3 linked regions of the Anaerocolumna sp. AGMB13020 genome follow. The protein of the gene in region 3 interacts with the protein of the main gene of each other region in a pairwise test. Links are inferred from orthologs where the notes say so. Each region holds a gene or a part of one and is shown on either strand. Other genes may lie near its edges. The genes, in order: tsaE, R2R35_RS21440 and rlmB.

Evidence for each region.
Region 1: the proteins of rlmB (region 3) and tsaE interact in binary tests that used the Escherichia coli proteins (3 or more experiments, as listed by UniProt). The link is inferred for Anaerocolumna sp. AGMB13020 from one-to-one orthologs.
Region 2: the proteins of rlmB (region 3) and R2R35_RS21440 interact in binary tests that used the Escherichia coli proteins (3 or more experiments, as listed by UniProt). The link is inferred for Anaerocolumna sp. AGMB13020 from one-to-one orthologs.

The regions. Positions count from the first base shown.
Region 1 is NZ_CP136910.1:2,541,279-2,548,210, forward strand. The notes cover bases 1,480-4,431. They hold tsaE (tRNA (adenosine(37)-N6)-threonylcarbamoyltransferase complex ATPase subunit type 1 TsaE), read right to left. Parts: upstream 3,194-4,431; coding sequence 2,765-3,193; downstream 1,480-2,764. Other genes in these bases: R2R35_RS10180 (hypothetical protein), read right to left, coding at 1,480-1,492; rimI (ribosomal protein S18-alanine N-acetyltransferase), read right to left, coding at 1,567-1,995; tsaB (tRNA (adenosine(37)-N6)-threonylcarbamoyltransferase complex dimerization subunit type 1 TsaB), read right to left, coding at 1,999-2,706; R2R35_RS10200 (ECF transporter S component), read right to left, coding at 3,600-4,220. Also shown: R2R35_RS10175 (ribonuclease Z), read right to left, coding at 41-955; more of R2R35_RS10180, read right to left, coding at 1,247-1,479; R2R35_RS10205 (VanZ family protein), read right to left, coding at 4,555-5,064; R2R35_RS10210 (LCP family protein), read right to left, coding at 5,214-6,329; R2R35_RS10215 (nucleotidyltransferase domain-containing protein), read left to right, coding at 6,613-6,932. UniProt on the Escherichia coli protein: Required for the formation of a threonylcarbamoyl group on adenosine at position 37 (t(6)A37) in tRNAs that read codons beginning with adenine.
Region 2 is NZ_CP136910.1:5,087,960-5,094,793, reverse strand. Bases 644-3,497 are described here. They hold R2R35_RS21440 (NAD(P)H-hydrate dehydratase), read right to left. Parts: upstream 2,991-3,497; coding sequence 1,296-2,990; downstream 644-1,295. Other genes in these bases: R2R35_RS21430 (hypothetical protein), read right to left, coding at 3,418-3,497; acpS (holo-ACP synthase), read right to left, coding at 3,048-3,416; alr (alanine racemase), read right to left, coding at 644-1,330. Also shown: more of alr, read right to left, coding at 134-643; more of R2R35_RS21430, read right to left, coding at 3,498-4,029; R2R35_RS21425 (redox-sensing transcriptional repressor Rex), read right to left, coding at 4,079-4,753; R2R35_RS21420 (DUF1349 domain-containing protein), read right to left, coding at 5,064-5,645; R2R35_RS21415 (ABC-F family ATP-binding cassette domain-containing protein), read left to right, coding at 5,988-6,834. UniProt on the Escherichia coli protein: Bifunctional enzyme that catalyzes the epimerization of the S- and R-forms of NAD(P)HX and the dehydration of the S-form of NAD(P)HX at the expense of ADP, which is converted to AMP.
Region 3 is NZ_CP136910.1:3,979,488-3,986,191, reverse strand. Bases 2,260-4,983 are described here. They hold rlmB (23S rRNA (guanosine(2251)-2'-O)-methyltransferase RlmB), read right to left. Parts: upstream 4,130-4,983; coding sequence 3,389-4,129; downstream 2,260-3,388. Other genes in these bases: cysS (cysteine--tRNA ligase), read right to left, coding at 4,722-4,983; R2R35_RS16495 (Mini-ribonuclease 3), read right to left, coding at 4,279-4,737; R2R35_RS16505 (EcsC family protein), read left to right, coding at 2,468-3,286. Also shown: RNA polymerase sporulation sigma factor SigH, read right to left, coding at 883-1,515; R2R35_RS16510 (CD3324 family protein), read right to left, coding at 1,882-2,151; more of cysS, read right to left, coding at 4,984-6,152; serine O-acetyltransferase EpsC, read right to left, coding at 6,337-6,704. UniProt on the Escherichia coli protein: Specifically methylates the ribose of guanosine 2251 in 23S rRNA.

The sequences.
Region 1 (6,932 bases), 1.4 Mb from region 3 along the record:
ATCGCTATTTCCGCACGCTGTTTTTTAGCTCTTATTACCTTTATTCGTTCGGATCGAATTCCAGCGTAATACTTTTCTTATCCGTTCCTGCCTTTGCTTCCGGAAAGATTGCTCTGGTATCCGCCATAAATTCTTCGGGTCTTATTAAAGACGGACTGTAGTGCGTCAACCAAAGTTCCTTTACATTGGCTGCTTTCGCAAGTCTCGCAGCATCATAAAAGGTCATATGCTTATGCTCCGCTGCTTTATTTTCCTTATCCTTCTCGCCATACATTCCTTCACAGATAAACAGATCTGCCCCCGTGGCATGTTCACTTATGGAAGAAATAGGTCTGGTATCGGTACAGTAGGTTAATTTGATTCCTTTTCTTGGCGGGCCTAATACCATCTCAGGGGTAAATACCCTATCCTCTGCTTCTACCGTCTCTCCTTTTTGGAGTCGGTTCCAATATTTTTGAGGCACCTTATTCTCGGTTGCTTTCTCAAGAAAGAATCTGCCCCCACGTTCAATCTGCACATTATACCCATAACACAATACATTGTGATGAACTTTGAAGGCCTGTATCACATATCCATTGATACGGAATTCTTCTTCTGCCCCGTTTATCTCAATAAAGTTAATTTCAAAGGGTAGTTCCGGTGCAATTACTCTTAAGGCACTTACTACTCTTTCCAAGCCCTTTGGCCCGATCATGGTAACGGGTTCCGTACGGTCTGCATTTCCCATTGTAAGGAGTAACCCGGGTAAACCGCTGATATGATCTCCATGGTAATGGGTAAAACATATAATATCGATGGGATGAAAACTCCACCCCTTTTCTTTTATTGCAATCTGGGTTCCTTCACCGCAGTCTATCAGTAGACTGGAACCATTGTATCTGGTCATTAATGCTGTCAGCCATCTGTTTGGCAAAGGCATCATTCCGCTGGTTCCTAGTAAGCAAACATCTAACATGTATTTTCCTCGCTTTACTGCTTTGATAAAACAGTTATTTAATATCGGCAGAAGCCTTCTGCCTGTGTTTCCTAAATAGTACCATAACCTTTTTAAGGAATCAAGCCCACGGAAATATTACTGCCGGACCTGTTCTATGATAATACTCCTTACCTGTATTATAACCCGGATTACTATATCCCAAAACAAGAAGCTGCGCCTTCCCTCCTATGGATGCCTAATCCTATCACAAAAAAAGAAACAGACACCCAGCCCGGCTATGCCTGTCCCCTGGTATGTCTGTCCCTCTCTTTATAGAGCTTCTTTCTTATGAATCTTTTGTATCGGTATCTTAAAGGATGAAATGAATTTGTCATAACAATCTTCACACATATTGAATTTGTGAAGTTCCAAATCGTACTTGGAAAAGTATCCCCACTCTTTTGCAGCTTCAAAGACATCTTCTTTCATTATACCTTTTTCTACCGCTATTTTCTTTCCACAAACATTACAGAACATGTCATGTCTGATTATCGGTGCTTTCCTTACTTTATCCATGTCTTTCCTCCCGCCGACTTGTCCGCCTTCTTGTTATTATTATAACGTGAAATCCAGAAAATTTACAGTGGGAATTACAACCACATAATAAGTGCATCCTCTACTGGTGCGTCATAATAGTTTTTTCTGATTGCGGTATCCTGAAAGCCTAACTTGTGATAGAGGTGAATTGCTGATATATTGCTGATTCTCACTTCCAGTGTAAAGGTCTCGATTCCTGTCTCTCCTGCCTGTCTGAGCAATTCCCGCAGCATCGCCTCCCCTACCCCCCGGTGCCTGTATTCGGAGTCAACGGCGACATTTGTTATCTCTCCTTCACCTACAATTCCCCACAAGCCGCAATAGCCGAGTATTCTTCCTTCTTCTTCCACCACCAGGTAAAGGTTACTGGGATTACGAAGTGATTGAAGAAAAGAATCTCTGCTCCAGGGTCTTGAGAAAGAATTGCATTCTATTGCATAGACCTGGTCCATATCTTCTTCCTGCATATGTCGAATCAGCATTGATTATACCCCTTCTTGTTTTTCTGCTCTCTCTCTTTCAGCCTGAGACATTCTTAAATACTCAGGTTCAAAGCTGTCTGCATTTTCAATACGTCCGGCTTTATAATACTCCACGCTCAGGCTGCCCAGTGCTGCTGCCCTTTGCCTTGAAAGATGGATCGGTGCTACTGTATAAGGTGACTTCAACAAAGAAACAAACTTTGACAACTGCGCTTCTACCCCATCTCCCAGAAACAGTATTTCATCATCATATTCATTCAATATAGCTGCCAGTTCCTCCACCTCAGCGGCAAATTGGGGACGAAGCACTGTGAAGTCTCCGTTTCTCCATTGATAAAGCCCTGTATATACCTGGTTTCTCCGGGCATCCATCATAGGACAGATAAGCTTATCTGTTCCAAAAAAATTATACGCCAGTGCATCCACCGTAGGTACATTGATTATAGGTATATCTAATACAAGCGCCAGCCCTTTGGCGGTTGAGGCCCCGATTCGAAGTCCGGTAAAGGAACCCGGTCCCCCTGCTACGGCAATGGCATCCAGCTCCTCCAACTCCATATCTACTATCTTTATCACTTCATCCACCATAGGCAGTAAGGTCTGTGAATGTGTCTTTTTATTATTTACTGTAAATTCTCCAAGAACTTTTTCCTCTGTAACTACTGCTACGGAAGCAACAAGTCCTGAACTGTCTAAGGCTAATATTTTCATTTCAGCTCCCATCTGTGTGCGCTGGCACACATTCTAATCAGATTATTGAAAAATTGTCTTACCAGTGGTTTTCCACGGTAATTCTGCGATAATCAAATCCTTTGTCCGAATCCTTTTCTATCCTAATTCTGACAGGATTATCAGGAAGCAATTCCTTAATCAGCTCTGCCCACTCCACCAGGCATACACCCTCTCCATAGAAATAATCCTCGTAACCTATCTCTTCCATTTCTTCAATATCCTCTATGCGATATACATCAAAGTGATAGAGCGGCAGCCTGCCCTCTTCGTATTCAGAAACGATCGTAAAGGTTGGGCTGTTAACCGGTTCCAGTATTCCAAGGCCTCTTGCAAAACCCTGGGTAAAAACAGTTTTTCCCGTTCCAAGATCACCGGATAAACAATAAACCTCTCCTTTACCTGCTTCTTCACCCAGCTTTTTTCCCAGGTTATAGGTTTCATCTCTGTTATATGTCTCTATTATCATAAATTCTCACAGTCCCTTATATTTTTTCTGCGGTTGTTTGCTGCCCTCAAACTATTGGATATCTAATTATACACACTTTGCTACTATCATATAATTACCTGCAGGTATGAGTCAATATTTTTATTGTACTGCTGATTATCTATGTTTACAACCTTAAAATATAAAACACAGTAAATACAATGTTTCAGAACCAGTACCTCTTTGATAAGCGACCAATTACCAATATATAAGTGTATAAAAAATGCCGGTCTGCAGACATTCTGAAAGTTTCAGTCTATGCATACAAAACCGGCAATTATATCTTTTATGTGGTATACCCAGGCTGGTGCTTAAATATCAGACAGGACTTTACTTCATGTCTTACAGCTGATCTTAACATCAGCCAGCAGCAAAAGAACTTCATATTTTAGAACTGTATTCTCTTCTTTAACATTTCATAAGTAAGTTGACCCACTATTCCAAGAAAGACTCCTTTTACCAGATTAAACGGTGTAATACCAAGAAGTATCAATGTAAACATATCCTTGATTCCAGGTATCATAGTTGCTGCTGCTACGATATTCTCTATTCCGCCATACATTCTGGCATACATGGGTACAGTAACGAAATAGTTCATAAGAAAACCTACAACAGTCATTACTATGGTGGCTGTTCCAAACATGAAAAATGATTTATATCTGCCTTTCAGCTTATGGAACAGAAGCCCGGCAGGTACTACATAAGCCACACTGACAATAAAGTTAGCCAGCTCCCCTATCCCCATAGTCTTTGATGCGGTTATGGCTTTTATAAGGTTCTTTATCAGTTCTATTACCACGCCAGCTGCCGGTCCAAACCAGAATGCTCCGAGCAATGCGGGGATATCACTAAATTCCAGTCTTAAAAATCCGATAAAGGGAGGAGACTCCAAAAGCATCAGCACATAGGACAATGCCGATAATAAACTCACGGTTACCATTGCTTTTGTAGTAAACATATTTTTTCTTTGATAGGTTCCTCTCATCATTTTGTTCTCCGACATTTTCATAATAATCTCTCCTTTTGGAAAGGAAATTCCTGGTGTTCGGTGCGGAATAACGATTTCTTCGTTTCTTCACACGTTCTCCAAGGAAGTAATAACTTCTTAAGCAGAAAAATAAGGCCCCGAATATAAATATTCGGGGCCACTAAATACATAGTATCATGCATATTCTGCAATCAGCTTCTTCTCACATCCAGACTTTACTGTCGGTTTTGGAATTGCACCAAATCAACTGATACCAGTATAACTGCATATCAGGTCGCGGACTTTACCGCCGGTCGGGAATTTAACCCTGCCCCGAAGAATTTCCTTATTTTTTTGTGTCTTTATAATAGTCCTATTATTCAACTTTGTCAATAGGATTTTTTTGAGATTTTTTGAAGGCTAATCTCAGGCTGTGCATCCCCTGAAACAGAAGGATTCCTAGCCCTGCCCCTACTGCGTCAATCATTACATCCGTAACCATACCGGCTCTTCCGGGAACAAATAACTGATGCAATTCATCCGTAGCTGCATAAAAAGTACAGATTAACAGTCCTGTAATAAAAAGATGCTTTCCTTTCAACCCATGTTTCCGCAATAAGGGGAAGGCTACTGCAATTCCAAGCAAAGCGTATTCTGTCAGATGTCCTGCCTTTCTTATGGGGGTATGTATAAGCTCTATAATATTTTCTTCTTTTACCTGTGTCAGCTCCAGGTCTATCGCATCAATTACAGCCTCAACCATGGACTTCGTCAACGAACCGCTCAGATCTGAGGATTGATTCCCGTTTTCCATGGAAAACATAAATATCATTACCATTATCAACATTGCCGGTATCCAGGTTAACCACAATTTATTTTTCTTCATTCCTATATGCCTTTTCATTTTCTTCCTATTATTCTATTACATTTTCGGCAGGATGTCACTTTTATTTCATAAATTATGGTATATCAAAACTCTTTCTATATCAAGTTGCCTGTTCTTGCGGCAGAACAACCTGTGTACCTCTTGCTCCCTTATTCTTCCGGTGCATAGGCTTGTGTTACAGAAGCTGTCTCATCGTAGATTTTGTCTCTTAACGCTTCGATGTTACGGTTAAAATCAAGCGTTATAACCTCCATTCCCCGTATACGCATGAATTGATAGGAATTATCCACCGGTATGCTCCACTGATTCAGCTCATAACTGGCGTACTTCGGAAGAGAAAGTATCAATGAGAAAATATCCCCCTCCGATAAATCCGTGGTTATCTCAGGAAGCAATTTATTCAGTAATTTATTCAGTTCCATTAAATTCAACTTCTTTACTTTCTCAAAGGCCTGTTCCAATACCCTTCTCTGCCTGGCCGTTCTTTCAAAATCCGTACCTATATAACGGTTTCTGGCATAACCTAAGGCTTGTTTACCCTTTAGTTTCAGTACACCGGGAGCTGTCAGATAATCTGCCTCGTTCTTTTCTCCCAGCAAACGATTTAACTCTGCTATGTAATCATTTATTATGGGGATTTCCTCCTCCGTTACGTTTATTGTAACTCCGCCAACTGCATCTACTATATCCATAAAGACATAAAAATCCACAGAGGCATAACGGTCCACCGCCACTTTAAAGTTCTGTTCTATGGTATCCATTAACAGCCGGGGACCTCCAAAGGCGCAGGCAGCGTTTAACCTGTTATTATTCTTGCCGGGGATTTGAAGGTAGATATCTCTTAACAGTGAGGTAGCTGTAATGGTTTTCTTCTTTTTATTTATTGACACCAGTATCATTGCATCCGATCTGGAATTTTCGCCTTTTGTCCTGGCATCGGTTCCTATCAGTAAGATATTAAATACATTTTTGTCTGATAAGATGGTTGTACTGTTAGCCTCCATATTCTTACGAATTTCATTTTCTGCATTTTCGATATCAGTTGCAGGTGAATCTGGTTCTGTGCTGTCCGTGTCCTCTGCGAGATCCATAACCTGTGTTTCTGACGGCTGTGTACTTGCTTTCAGCGAACTGCTGTTATTGATTTTACTGATATAGCTATGTACCAGAAGAAATATACTTAACACCAGCAAACCTATGGCAAACAATATTAGCAGTAACAGCTTTTTCCATTTCCTGTTACTTCTTTGTTCTATCTCTTCCATCTGTTACACTCCCTGCCTATCACAGGCGAACCTGCGATACCGCCACTTTTATAAAGAGTGAAAGAATCCTGGTGTGGCATCCTTTCTTTGGTATATTTTCTTCACTCTTCCTTCTATCATTCTGTTAAAAGGTTTCTCAATTTATTTCGTTTCTGCATAAATTCTCTGATCCTGTAGGATACAGGCTTTTTTTGTCTGCTTTAATTGGTTGTCCCTCTGCCTTGAGATATGCTATAATTTTGTAAATATTTAACATTAACTAACTATGGGAGGACTTCCATTTATGTTGGAACACAGTGCTGTCTTAATTCAATTATTATCGTCTGCCATCTATGGCAAACATCCTGATGCCGTTCCTGAACAAACCGATTGGCATGCTTTATATGAAGAAGCCAAAGCACATCAGGTTCACACGTTAATCTATCCACTCTTTGAGGAACTTCCGAAAGAATTTCGGCCTGATGCGGCCTTCCTTGAAGCTTATAAATGCGAGGTGTTAAGAGAAGCTGCTCTTCAAATACTGCACATGGCACAAATGGAGAAGGTATTTACTGCCTTTATGGAAGCAGGTATTCCAATTATTGCCCTGAAAGGATTAATAAT
Region 2 (6,834 bases), 1.1 Mb from region 3 along the record:
TTTTTATCTTGCCTTTTTATCTTGCCTTTTTATCTTGCCTTTTTATCTTGCCTTTTTATCTTGCCTTTTTATCTTGCCTTTTTATCTTGCCTTTTTATCCAATCTTTCTAATTTATCTCTTTATCATTTTCTCTTATATCCCTATGTTCCATAATTTATTGTTACGATAATATATACGCGGGATTCGCTTGCCTACATTACAAATAAATTCATAATTAAAGGAATATGTCATATCTGCCACTTCCTCAACAGATATAAATTCCTCCCGATCTCTTCCAACCAGTGTTACGGAATCACCTTGTTCTACACCCGGAATATCTGTTACATCCACCATGAACTGATCCATACACACTCTTCCTATGATAGGCGCAGACATACCATGAATCAGTACTCTCCCTTTAGATGAAAGCTGCCTGGGGTAACCATCTCCATACCCTACCGGAATCGTAGCAATTTTTGTTTTTTTAGAGGTTACATATGTACTTCCATAACTAACCCCTATTCCAGCTTCAACTTCTTTTACATAACTTACATGTGATTTAATCTCCATTGCTGGCTTTAATTCCAGCACGTCTTTCTTTACCTCATTTGAGGGATAAAGCCCGTAGGTAGAAATACCACTTCGTACCATGTCTAACTGAGCCTCCGGCATATCGATAATACCAGCGCTATTTGCTATGTGCCTGATGGGGATATTGATCCCCTCTTGTTTTAGTTCTTCCACAAAGGCGAGAAATTTACTTAACTGCCTGTTGGCAGAGGTCTTATCCGTTTCATCAGCACAGGCAAAATGAGAAAAGATACCTTCTATCTCTATTCCCTTAAGTTCCGATATTTTCTTTATTTCCTCTATACTAAGTCCATCATCAAAAAAACCTATCCTTGACATTCCCGTATCAATCTTAATGTGAATCTTTGCTGTTTTCCCTTGACTTAGTGCTTCTTCTGACAAATCCTTTGCTGTGCTGTATTGAAAAATCGTCTGTGTTATGTCATGTTCTAGCAGCTTTTTGTATTGCCCCTTAGGGGTATATCCCAACACCAGTAGCGGTTTTTCAATTCCTGCCTTCCTTAATTCAATTCCTTCTTCCAGAATTGCAATACCAAAACTGTCTACGGCCATCTCGGAAAGTGCTTTCGCAATAGGTACCGCACCATGGCCATACCCGTCAGCTTTTAATATTACCATAAGTTTTGTTTCAGGCTGTAATATTTTTCTTGTATTATTTATATTGCTGCAGATTGCATCCAGATCAATATTCGCTGATGCTCTGTAATATTTTGAATTAAATTCTTCAATTGATGTCAGGTCTATATTTCCTGCTGTCATAGGTTCCTCCATTCATATCCGCAGTAACAGTGCATGACTTTATTACCGCTGAAATGTGATTGATTATATCATCTGCCATTAAGGAGTGCTGACCAGATTCTTCCGCCGCAAGGTCACCGGCTAAACCATGGATGTATACACCAAGGGCTGCCGCTTTATCCTCTGTCAGACCTTGGCCTAACAATCCCGCTATCATTCCGGTTAACACATCTCCTGAACCTCCAGTAGCCATACCGTTATTACCGGACAAATTAATATATCTGCTTTTCTTTTCCGCCACAATGGTTCTGGCATCTTTTATAGCATATACCATATTATTATCCAGAGTACATAGACTGGCTGCCTTTAAAAGATTTTCCTGAATCCATTTTATGGGAACATGAAGCAAATAGCTGAGTTCCTTTAAATGTGGTGTAAGTATGGTTCTGTCAGGCAGAAGATGCTTAAGAAATGAAATTCTGTCAGCCGCCTGCTGTTCTTCCATTGTTTCTGCTTGCGGTAAAGGTGAAGCTCCCGGTGAAAAATCCTGTTCTTTCATGTAATTTGCTGCTTTTTGACCAAGCAGCCAGAGGGCATCGCCATCAATAACAATCGGCACCTTTACTTCCGCAAGGACTAGCTGCAATAAACGCTCTGCCTGCGTACTTCTCCCTATACCAGGTCCGATTACTACTACATCCGCCCATTTGATCTCCTCTTTTAAAGTATTCATATCCCTAAGGTTAAGTTCCCCGTCAGAATAAGTATTTATAAGAGCTTCCGGCAATATGGTCTGCAAAATCGTCCTGTTTTTCTCATTGGTCAATATCTTGACTAAGCCGGCTCCCATACGGTATGCTGCCTTGGCAGAAAAATAAGCTGCCCCTGACATATCTGCTGAACCCGCTATAACAAGGATCTTTCCATAACTGCCTTTATTTGAATAGGCTTTCCTATTGGGTATTAAATTTAAATCTTCCTTATTAAAGGTATAGTGATGGAATGGAAGCTTAAGGTATTCAGGTGCTGCAAACCCAATATCCGCAACTGTTATAACCCCTGCATATTCACATCCGGGAAAAAGTACAAGTCCTAACTTAAGGTATCCAAAGGTTATTGTATAGTCTGCCTTCACTGCTGCCCCTAAAGGAAATCCAGAATCGGCTGATATTCCTGATGGTATATCAACAGCAAATACCTTCTCTTTTTTTAATCTGTTTATTTTATCTATTATATTCTTATATTCACCCTGAATATCTTTATTTAATCCGATGCCGAAGATGGCGTCTATAAGAATCGTGTTTTCATCAATAGTATATTCCGGGGTATCAATATTGCTAACTATTTCAACACCGAAATTCACAGCAATTTCTAATTGCTGCAAAAACAAGGCGGATGCCTTATTCCTGTCACCCACCACATATATTGCTGCTTTGTACCCTTTACAGGTTAGAATCCTGGCAGCCGCAATTCCATCAGCTCCATTATTCCCTGTACCGCATAAAGCAAGTATTTTCAATTTTGTATCTTTCTCACAGCTTGAAGTTATGATATGTTCATCAATTACTTCTGCTACCTTTAAGGCAGCACGCTCCATCAAAACAATAGCAGGTATCCCCATTTCTTCCGTGGTTTTCCTGTCAACTTCCTGCATCTCATTACGCTTGACCAGATATTTCATATAAACCTCTTTTATAAACTTGACTTTCTGAATACCTATCTACGTATTTTCTGAATACTACGAATTAATGCTTTCTCCAACAGCAAAAGCACTGGCGAACTCCTTTGTGTTTGTGATAGTTACCAGTATCCTTTGACATGCAATTTTATCGGCAGCCTCTTTGGCTCCTTTCAATAAATTCACAAAAGGTTTCCCGTATTCATCCCGCAATACTTCTATATCTGAAGGATGAATTCCTCGAAAACCCAGACCCAGCATTTTTACAACTGCTTCTTTTACAGCAAAATTTCCGGCAAGCTTTCTTCTGTCTGTCTGAGCAAGTTCTAACTCTTTTGGAGTAAAGATTCTCCTGCAGAAATGTTCCCGCTCACAGGCTTTCATGACTCTTTCGATTTCAATTAAATCTGTACCGATACCAACAATCATGCTATTTATTCCTTTTTATCTCTTCATCCAGTTCCTGCAATAGTTCCGGTCCCAGCAGATCATGCATGTAATTATAGATATCTGCATTTTTCATTTCCATATCCTGTTTCTCTAGGATTTTTATTTTCAGCTGTTCTCGGATGTTTTGAATCCACTTATTAATCTCATTGATTTTCTCTGTGTTCTCACTGAGCCGTCTATAGCAGATTTGTGAACTTTCTATTATTAAAGCTTCGTTAGCCGCCTTAATTTGATAAGGCAGATCAACCAGTTCATTCTCTGAGTCTTTTACTTTATCGCCAATTTCCCTTATCAGTCTCTGGTTCTGATCAAGTTTCTTTTCTTTGGCTTTTCCCAGCTTTGTGTCATTGACATCCATGTGAGTGATAATCTCACCCATCAGTTGATTCTTTATCTTCTTGTAATCCTTTAAATCATTGGTAAGTTTGCCTTGCTGTTTCATCAGCTCATCCAGTTTATTTTCCATTGCTTTGATGTGAACAGGTTTATCATAATCCGGAAACAGCTGATGCCAGCGTTCATCCAATACTACTATTGGTATTTTCTTACCCTTAAAGATTTTTTCAAAGTTTATGTCTTCCTTTTTTCTCATGTATACTTATACCCCATTTCTGGTGCAAGCTTTCGCTTTGGTGTCCTTTTTAATTATTATCGGATGAAATGTCTTCTTCCGTAATACCTTGGGACTCTTCCAAATCTTTTAGGGTATAGGATAATCTCATAAGACTTTCTAACAGATGTACATTCTCTACAATGACATCGGAGGGGAGATTTAAATCTACTGGCGCAAAATTCCAAATGGCTTTAATACCTAAGGCCACTATTTCTTTAGCAGTCTGTGGTGCCTTTATCTTTGGTATGGTCAGTGCGGCTATATGAACCTTGTTGCTCTTCACAAATTCTTCCAGTTCATCCATCATCTGTATCTGAGTTCCCCTGATTGATATTCCTTCCAATCGCGGGTTAACATCAAAGATACCCTTAATCATAAATCCTCTTCTTTCAAAATCACCATAGTTTGCCAATGCCTGTCCCAAATTACCCGCTCCTATGATGATTACATTGTACTTTCTGTCAAGTCCTAATATTTTTCCAATCTCAGTAAACAGATATTCAACATTATATCCGTACCCCTGCTGTCCGAACCCACCAAAATTGTTCAAATCCTGCCTTATCTGGGAGGCAGTAACCTTCATCCTCTCGCTTAACTCCTTAGATGAAATACGTACCACGTCATTTTCCAGCAGTTCTCCCAAGTAACGATAATATCTGGGTAAGCGCTGTATTACGGCTAATGAAATTTCTTTCTCTTGCACTTCTGACCCTCCTTTATTTTTTATAACTGAAAGCAGGTAATTCAATATTGCAAATTAAAACTGATATATGCATATATTCATTAACCTGCTTTTGATTTTCTTATGTTTAAAGGAATGTTTTAAGTAAACTGTTTTTACTCTTCCTGTGTAAAAATACGGTATTCAGGTATTTCTACAGAAAGGATCCTACAAATTCTTCATTTAACTTAATTTACTCCTGAATATAGCTTTCTAATAAGATATTATATGTGAATGATATTTATTTGTCAAATGCTGATTCCTATATGAATTTTCCAATAATTCCCTCGGTTTATCTGCCGGCGCGTATATTTAAAACCGTTCTGTGCTCCAGCGATATATTCTCAAAATAACGTTCTCCGCCTTCTCCAATTGGTGCTTGTGCCACCAAACCAACTTTGATTGTCTGACTGGCGGGCAGAATAAAATAACGCATCATATCATATTTTATACCATCCAAAGAATAGTGAAAGGCAAAGGCATCTCCTACCCTGGCTGCCTGAAGCCAAACCTCATTTCCTTCTATATTACAGCCGTTTGCATCATCAGACAAGGGATTTGTTACAACACTGACAACTGCATTGGTGTCAAAATCCGTCTTCTCAAAGCAGGCCTTAGCCCAGATGCTGTCATTCTCCATTAACATTATCGTTGCTGCATCAAAGGTATCCAAAAAAGCATGAGATACCTTGGCTCTAAATACAAAATCCCCAAAAATTTCTGTATAATAAAATGGCGCATTATCACGTACAAATACTCCTGTCCCACGGAAGAAATCACTCTGCCCGGGTGCTTTTATCACAATTCCTTCTTTTGTATATCGAATACTGCTTTCATTTAACCATTTAAAATCTTTGAAAAATTTCTTACTCATGTGTAAACCCCTTTCCTAATTGGCTTATAATAGTATCTGCGCTGTAAATTACAACCTTCCCGCAGTCTGTAACAGGCACTTTTTCTACATGATATCATTGATACAGGCACTTTTTCAAGTTATTTATCTCACTTAATAACGGAAGTAAATCTTTAACAAAAACTTTGTACATAATCCGAGTTTCTTCTTGAGACCTCCATCAAAACAACAGATCAGCCATAATCTCTCTCTTATATGTCATCCTCTTTGGTTTACCTTAGCTGGGACATGTCAATTACTTGACTTTTTACAGTCATTCCTTTATGATTCTAAATAGAAATCCAAAGAGAAAGGTAATTTGAAATGATTTTAGCATGCAGAAATATTTCTAAAAGCTTTGGAACAGACCAGATTCTTAGCAATGTTTCTTTCCATGTAAACGAAAGGGAAAAAGCCGCTGTTATCGGTATTAACGGCGCAGGAAAATCCACCCTTTTTAAGATTATTATGGGAGAACTGGCACCGGACGACGGAGAGATTATATTTGCAAAGGGTTGCAGTGTTGGTTATCTTGCACAGCATCAGGGACTCTCCTCTGAAAATTCCATTTATGATGAAATATTAACCGTCAAACAGGATGTTATTGATATAGAAACCAAGGTTCGCCAGCTGGAGGAATCCATGAAGGAGGCATCCGGAACCGAACTGGAGCAGATGCTTTCTGCCTATACAAGATTAAATCACGAATTTGAATTGAAAAATGGCTATGCTTATAAAAGTGAAGTTATTGGCATTTTAAAAGGACTGGGTTTTACTGAAGAAGAATTCTCAAAACCTGTCACTACATTATCAGGCGGTCAGAAGACACGTGTTGCTCTTGGTAAACTACTCCTAAGCAAACCCGAGTTAATCCTTCTGGATGAGCCTACCAATCATCTTGATATGGAGTCTATTGCCTGGCTTGAAAACTTTCTGGTTAATTATCAGGGTTCTGTTGTTGTAATAGCCCATGATCGTTATTTTCTTGATAAAGTTGTAACAAAGGTCGTAGAGTTGGAACAGGGTAAAGCCGTCTCTTATGATGGTAATTACACAGCTTATGCCGATAAAAAAGCCATGCTGCGGGATGCAATGTTAAAACATTATCTCAATCAGCAAAGAGAAATCAAACATCAGGAAGAGGTAATAGCCAAACTTCGTTCCTTTAACC
Region 3 (6,704 bases):
TACCTTATTGAAGATATTATGGAAAAGTCTCAAACGAATCTTGTTTTATTCAAATATATGATTTTTTTTCATGCTTTGTTCATTTATATTTCAAAACTCGACATAAAAAGCCTTCCTTCATGCGTAGGAAGACTCATAGATAATAAATTTGCAGAGCAGGTCATGGCTACATTAAGTAATCATGGCGCAGGTATTCTTAACGAATTGGCAAGTTCTACCAAATATGGATTTTTATATATCCATCCAAATAAAAACACCACCTGCAATGCATTCGCACATTCAGTGGTTTATATATACGATTACACACTATACTTGTAATGTCAATATCAACACAAATAAACTGGGCAATCAATGGAAAGTTGTGAAGGTAAAAACTAGCAGGATACGAACCATATCTTTCTCCCGCGAAACGGCAAGCAAATGAATATATTTATATCTTTATCCGGCGAAACGATAAGTAAATGAATATATCCACACCTTATCAGATTTTTAAGGATATTATCCACAAATATAATGCAACCGTTGAGGATGAATCCTTCAAATCCTTCATATCCATTGCTTAGAACAAGGCACACTGGTACTATGCTTATACCAGAAGACGTTGATCTTAGAATCGTATCAGCTCAACTGGGGTACACTCAGACAAGCACCACAATGACATCTATGCTCCAGCCAAAAAGAATCAGATAAAATAAGCAAAACCAAACAGTTACCAAGGCATAAAAAAGGCACCCGTTAATGGATGCCTTTTAACTTTTTAAAACCGTTCAAACCCTTGAATTTACCAGGTTTTCTTGAGAGCTCCCGACGAGACTTGAACTCGAGACCTTTACCTTACCAAGGTAACGCTCTACCGACTGAGCTACGGGGGCAGTTATTTATTTAATACAAATCCTTCAAAACTGTATTCAGCTTCAAACGAATTCGCTGCAATGCATTATCAATTGACTTTGGTTCTTTCTTTAATTTGTCTGCTATCTGAAGGTAAGAATAATCATGCAAATATAAATCCAAAACTGTTTTTTCAAACTGACTTAAATGCCTTACGAGTTCATATTCTAACATACTTGTACTCTCTTTGTCAATAACTAATTCTTCAGGATTTGAAATTTTATTTTGACTCATGATATCAGCCAGGGTTTCTTTCTCGTCCTGATCTGCATTCTCACTGTAAGCAGGTGCGTATAATGAGACGTAGGTATTCAAAGGAATGTTTTTCTTTCGATTGGAGGCTTTGATTGCGGTGTAAATCTGCCTCGAGATACAAAGGTCAGCAAAGCTGTAAAAGGTACTGTCTTTATCCGTATCATAGTCTCTGATAGCTTTATAGAGACCTATCATGCCCTCCTGTATTAAATCCTCTTTATCCCCGCCAATTAAAAAAAGAGCCTTTGCTTTGTTTTTCACCAGACTTTTATATTTGGTGAGCATAAAGTCCATTGCATAGGAATCCCCGCCATGAATCATAGAAATGATTTCATCGTCACTCAACTGATCCCATATCTTATCAGGCATTTTGTCGTAACCTCCCCTGGTCTGTTTGAAAATGTCTATAATGATTGCTATTTTACAATCAGTGTAGCACAGGCCTTAGGAAATAGCAACCAGATAAGCTGGATGCATACCTTCCTTTTATGCTTCTTTTTGTACTTCTTTTAAACTTCCTTTTATGCTTCTTGGTAATATAACTATTAAACCTTATAATTGCTTCTAACACGAAAAGAAAGGTACTGCCTAATTGCTTAAGCAATACCTCTCCTACTCCTTAGAGTTTAAACACCTCTAATTTGTTGTTCAATATAACCATCCCCTTTCCTGTTGGAATCGACCGGTCAACTGTATTATCTCATAGTTTTCCTTTGTAAGCCAGGGTAAGAATGATTATATCTGATTTCTCTTATATATAATTTTTCTGATGGTATCTTCACTCAGATGATATTCTTCCGACAAATTCTTAACCGGTTCTCCCTGTCTGAATAAACAGGTTATTTCTTCATTTCTCTTATCAATCCATTCACGGGTGCCACTAATGCATCCCCATTGTGCCTTGCTGCTTCGCTTCGGAATATATACAAGGCATCCTTCAGCGTATTGCTGTACTTCCTTTAACAGTTGGTCCGGCAATACATCTGCTCCTTTTTTGTAATTCAATCAGCATTACCTCCGTTATTACATTACTCTCAACGCTACGAAATACTAAGCTTTTCATGTATAGCCACCTCCTTGATTTTTGTATTTTATATTAATAATTACCAGTATATCATAGGATTTGGAGAATTTCCAGTTATTTATTCTTTTATTTGATCAAATGAATATAATTGAGTTATTAAACCACTATCATTTTCTTTTATAAAACAGAAAAATTAATAATATATTAGAATTTAACAGAAAGTATTTATATATTATCGTTATTATCATATAATGGATTACTAGAAACCCAGACCGTAATAAAAGAAAGGATAAGCTTATGAAGCATTTATTAGAGGAGCAGATTAAAGAAATCAATAAAAAAGAAGAACTATTCTTACAAGGTAAGGACAACACCTATTTGAATCAGAAAATAAATCCTCTCCTTGATAAGGTTCGGGATAAAATACCCGCAAATTTAAAGAATACTTTGGATAAAGCTTTTTTTAAAGCCTTTGAACTGATCTACGAAAAAGGAATTGATGTTATTGAAAAGACCTATAACAAAAACAGCATACTGGTGGATTACGACATCAACAACCAGGCCATGAACAAGAAATTGACAAAAAAACATATCAAAGATCTGGATAACCCTTCTCTTAATTCCAGTCGTTTTAATTCTGCTTTCTCTGCTGTTGAGGGAAGTGTCCTTGGTTTATTTGGCATCGGACTTCCGGATATACCGGTATTTCTGGGCCTCATTATAAAATCAATAAACGAAATCTCCTTAAGTTATGGTTTCACCAATGAGAAAGAGGAAGAGAAAGCATATCTGCTGCTTTTAATTCAAGCCTCCCTCTTAAAAGGAAAAGAACAAAGGGAATTAAATATGCGTATCGACCAACTGGCTTATGCTATTGAGAATGGAAATGTTCCTGCTCTTAATATAAAAAAGGAAATGAAAGCCGCCTCCTCCTGCTTCTCAGAGGCTCTCCTAACCGCCAAATTCATTCAGGGAACTCCTATTGTAGGAGCAATAGGCGGCGTAATCAATCATAGTTATATCAAGAAAATAACTGCATACAGTCAAATAAAATATAAGAAACGTTATCTGCTCAAAAAAATCAATGAACAGTATGCCAATACCATAACAGACTAGAATATATTCCTCGTTTTTTCTTTACTCTTAAATCCCCGCCTTATAATGAAAAATCTCCTGAAAAAGCTCGTCTAAAGCTCTTTCAGGAGATTTTTCATTCATTTAAGCCATTCTTTGTCTTACAATTTCATAAGAGAGAACTCCCATAGCAACAGACGCATTTAGGGAATCAATATTTCCAAACATTGGAATCTTCGCCAGGTAATCACACTTTTCCTTTACCAGTCTTCCAACTCCTTCTCCTTCACTTCCGATAACAAGTCCAATTGGCCCTTTCAGATTCTGCTTGTACATTACTTCACCTTCCATATCAGCACATACGAACCAGAGACCCTGTTCCTTTAATTCTTCTATGGTGGCAACCAGATTTGTTACTTTCGCTACGGGTGTATAATTGATTGCACCTGCTGAGGTTTTGGCAACTGTGGCTGTAAGTCCTACCGCCCTTCTCTTGGGTATTATAATGCCATGAGCCCCTGCCTGATTAGCCGTACGGATAATTGCGCCTAAGTTGTGGGGATCTTCTATTCCATCCAGAAGGATTATAAAAGGAGGCTCACCTTTTTCCTTGGCGGCATTTAGAATATCCTCAATCTCTGCATATTCATAAGCTGCAGCATAAGCGATGACACCCTGATGCTTTCCTGTCTCTGAAAGCTGGTCAAGTCTTTCTTTTTTTACATAGTTTATAATTGTGTCACCTTTTTTTGCTTCTCTTAAGATGGACTTTATAGGGCCATCCTGACAGCCATCTAATATAAACAGTCTGTCGATGGTTTTTCCGGCACGAAATGCCTCTATTACAGCATTACGGCCTTCAATGGTAAGTTCCTCGTATCTCATGTATTCCTCTTCTTTTCTTATATTTATTTAAACTACACTCAGGGGATAGTATAAACCACCGCTTCATGTCTATAAACAGCTCAAGTCATGCTTTTAACCCGACCTTTCAACTGACACATACCTCTATCAGCTTTTACAGGTTAAGAGTATTATGCCTTTTCACTCTCTTCTGCACTTCCTCTTTCAATTCCTGTCTTTACAATAGCAAGGGCACGGTTAAGACGGTCGTCCAGATACAGATATCCAATCAGCGCCTCAAAGCCTGTTGCAGTACGATACTCTGTTATACTGGCATTTTTGGCAGTGGTAAAGGATTTGGCATTACGTCCTCTTTTGTACACCACCAGCTCCTCTTCTGTAAGCATGTCCTCAACACGATGAAACAGCTCCATTTGGGCAGAAGCTTTAACCATACTGCTCACCTTCTTATGAAGCTTGTTCACCGGAGCATTTCCCTGCTCTACTACCAGTGTCCTGATAATTAAATCGTATACTACATCTCCGATAAATGCAAGGGTTAAAGGTGAATACGTCTTAAGATCCGTATCCGGAAGCGAGAAAGTCTCCTTTAAGATACTGATCAAGCCATTGTCTACGCTCTTTTCCATCTTACACCTTCTCTTGTATCTTCCAGTACAATACCCTTCTCAAGCAGGAGGTTTCTTATCTCATCCGCTCTTGCAAAATTCTTCTCTTTTCTGGCATCCTGACGATCCTGAATCAACTGCTCTATCTCTTCTGCCAGCAGTTCTTCCTGTTTTAAAGCTTTAATTCCAAGTACGTTCAGGAGCTGTGTGATTTTATCAAGTGCTGCCTTTAGAAATAACATTGATGACGCAGAACTTGCATTGGTATTTGCTATTCTTACAATTTCAAATACAGCTGTTACTGCATCAGCTGTGTTGAAATCGTCCTCCATGGCCGCTTCAAATTTCTCCTGATGCTTTTCTATATCTGCAATCAGCTCTTCTTCTCCCTGTTGCAGGGAAGTTCCGCTGACACTTGCAACCGTTGCACTTTCCACCTTACCTGCATTATCTATCAGATATTTAAGATTAGCTGCCGCCGTAAGTATTCTGTCAAGTGCATTCTTAGAAGACTCCATAAGCTCCTGACTGAAATTAATAGGACTTCTGTAATGGGCACTCAGCATAAAGAAACGAAGCACCTGAGGATCGTAAATCTCCGTGATTTCTCTTACGGTAAAGAAAGTTCCGGCTGATTTGGACATTTTTTTATTATCAATATTTAAGAAGGCATTGTGCATCCAGTATTTTGCAAACTCCTTGCCGTTGCAGGCTTCACTTTGAGCTATTTCATTTTCATGATGAGGAAATACCAGATCCTCTCCGCCGGCATGAATATCAATCTGCTCCCCAAGATATCTCTTGCTCATCACAGAGCATTCAATATGCCATCCGGGTCTGCCCTGGCTCCAGGGAGATTCCCAGAAGGGTTCTCCGTCCTTTTTAGGTTTCCAAAGTACGAAATCCATAGGATCTTCTTTCTCTTCGCTTACAGCTATACGGATACCGGCTTCCAGATCATCAATGTTTTTCTTGGACAGCTTGCCATATTCCTCAAAACTTCTGGTACGAAAATATACCGTACCATTCTTTTCATATGCATGACCTTTTTCAATAAGGGAGGTAATCATCTCAACCATCCCTTCAATTTCTTCTGTGGCCTTGGGATTATAGGTGGCCGGTTCTACATTCAGTCTCTCCACGTCTTTTTTTAGTTCTAAGATATAACGTTCGGATATTTCAGAAGCAGATACCCCTTCTTCAATCGCTTTCTTTATTATTTTATCATCCACATCTGTGTAGTTTGATACAAAATTCACCTCATAGCCCTTATACTCAAAATAACGTCTTACCGTGTCAAAAATAATGATAGGTCTGGCATTTCCTATGTGTATCAGATTGTACACTGTTGGACCGCAGACATACATTTTCACCTTGCCTTCTTCCAAAGGAACAAATTCTTCTTTTTTCTTCGTAAGGGTATTATAGATTTTCATGATAACCTCTTTTCTGTATATCCATTCACTTCCCGGATAATAATATTTGTATTTCTTCATTTATATCACACCTGCTCACAATACCTTCAGCATCCAATTTCAGATGCTGTAGGGCCATAAATCAGGGTGCTTCCATTACCTGTAGTACTATTGATAATCTATCTAAAGCTCTTTCGAATAATTCTTAAAGCATACTGTTATCAAAGGATATTTCATCTTTAGGCCTGTTATTAAGTGCCTCCATCAGCTGAAAATTCAATTGGAGCTGTTTGATCTCCTCTGTTAATTTAATGTTTTCTGATTTCAGGCTAAGGAGTTCCATAAACACTGGATCGGGAAGATGTATCTGATCCATATCTTCTCTCGGAACCTTCATATTATCCCGTTTTACTACATGTCCGGGCACGCCTACAACTGTAGAATTTGGCGGCACCTCTGATAATACAACAGAACCTGCTCCAATTTTGGAGTTCTCACCTACGGTAAAAGAACCGAGTATCTTAGCACCGGCACTTATCATGACATTATTTCCGATGGTTGGATGCCTTTTTC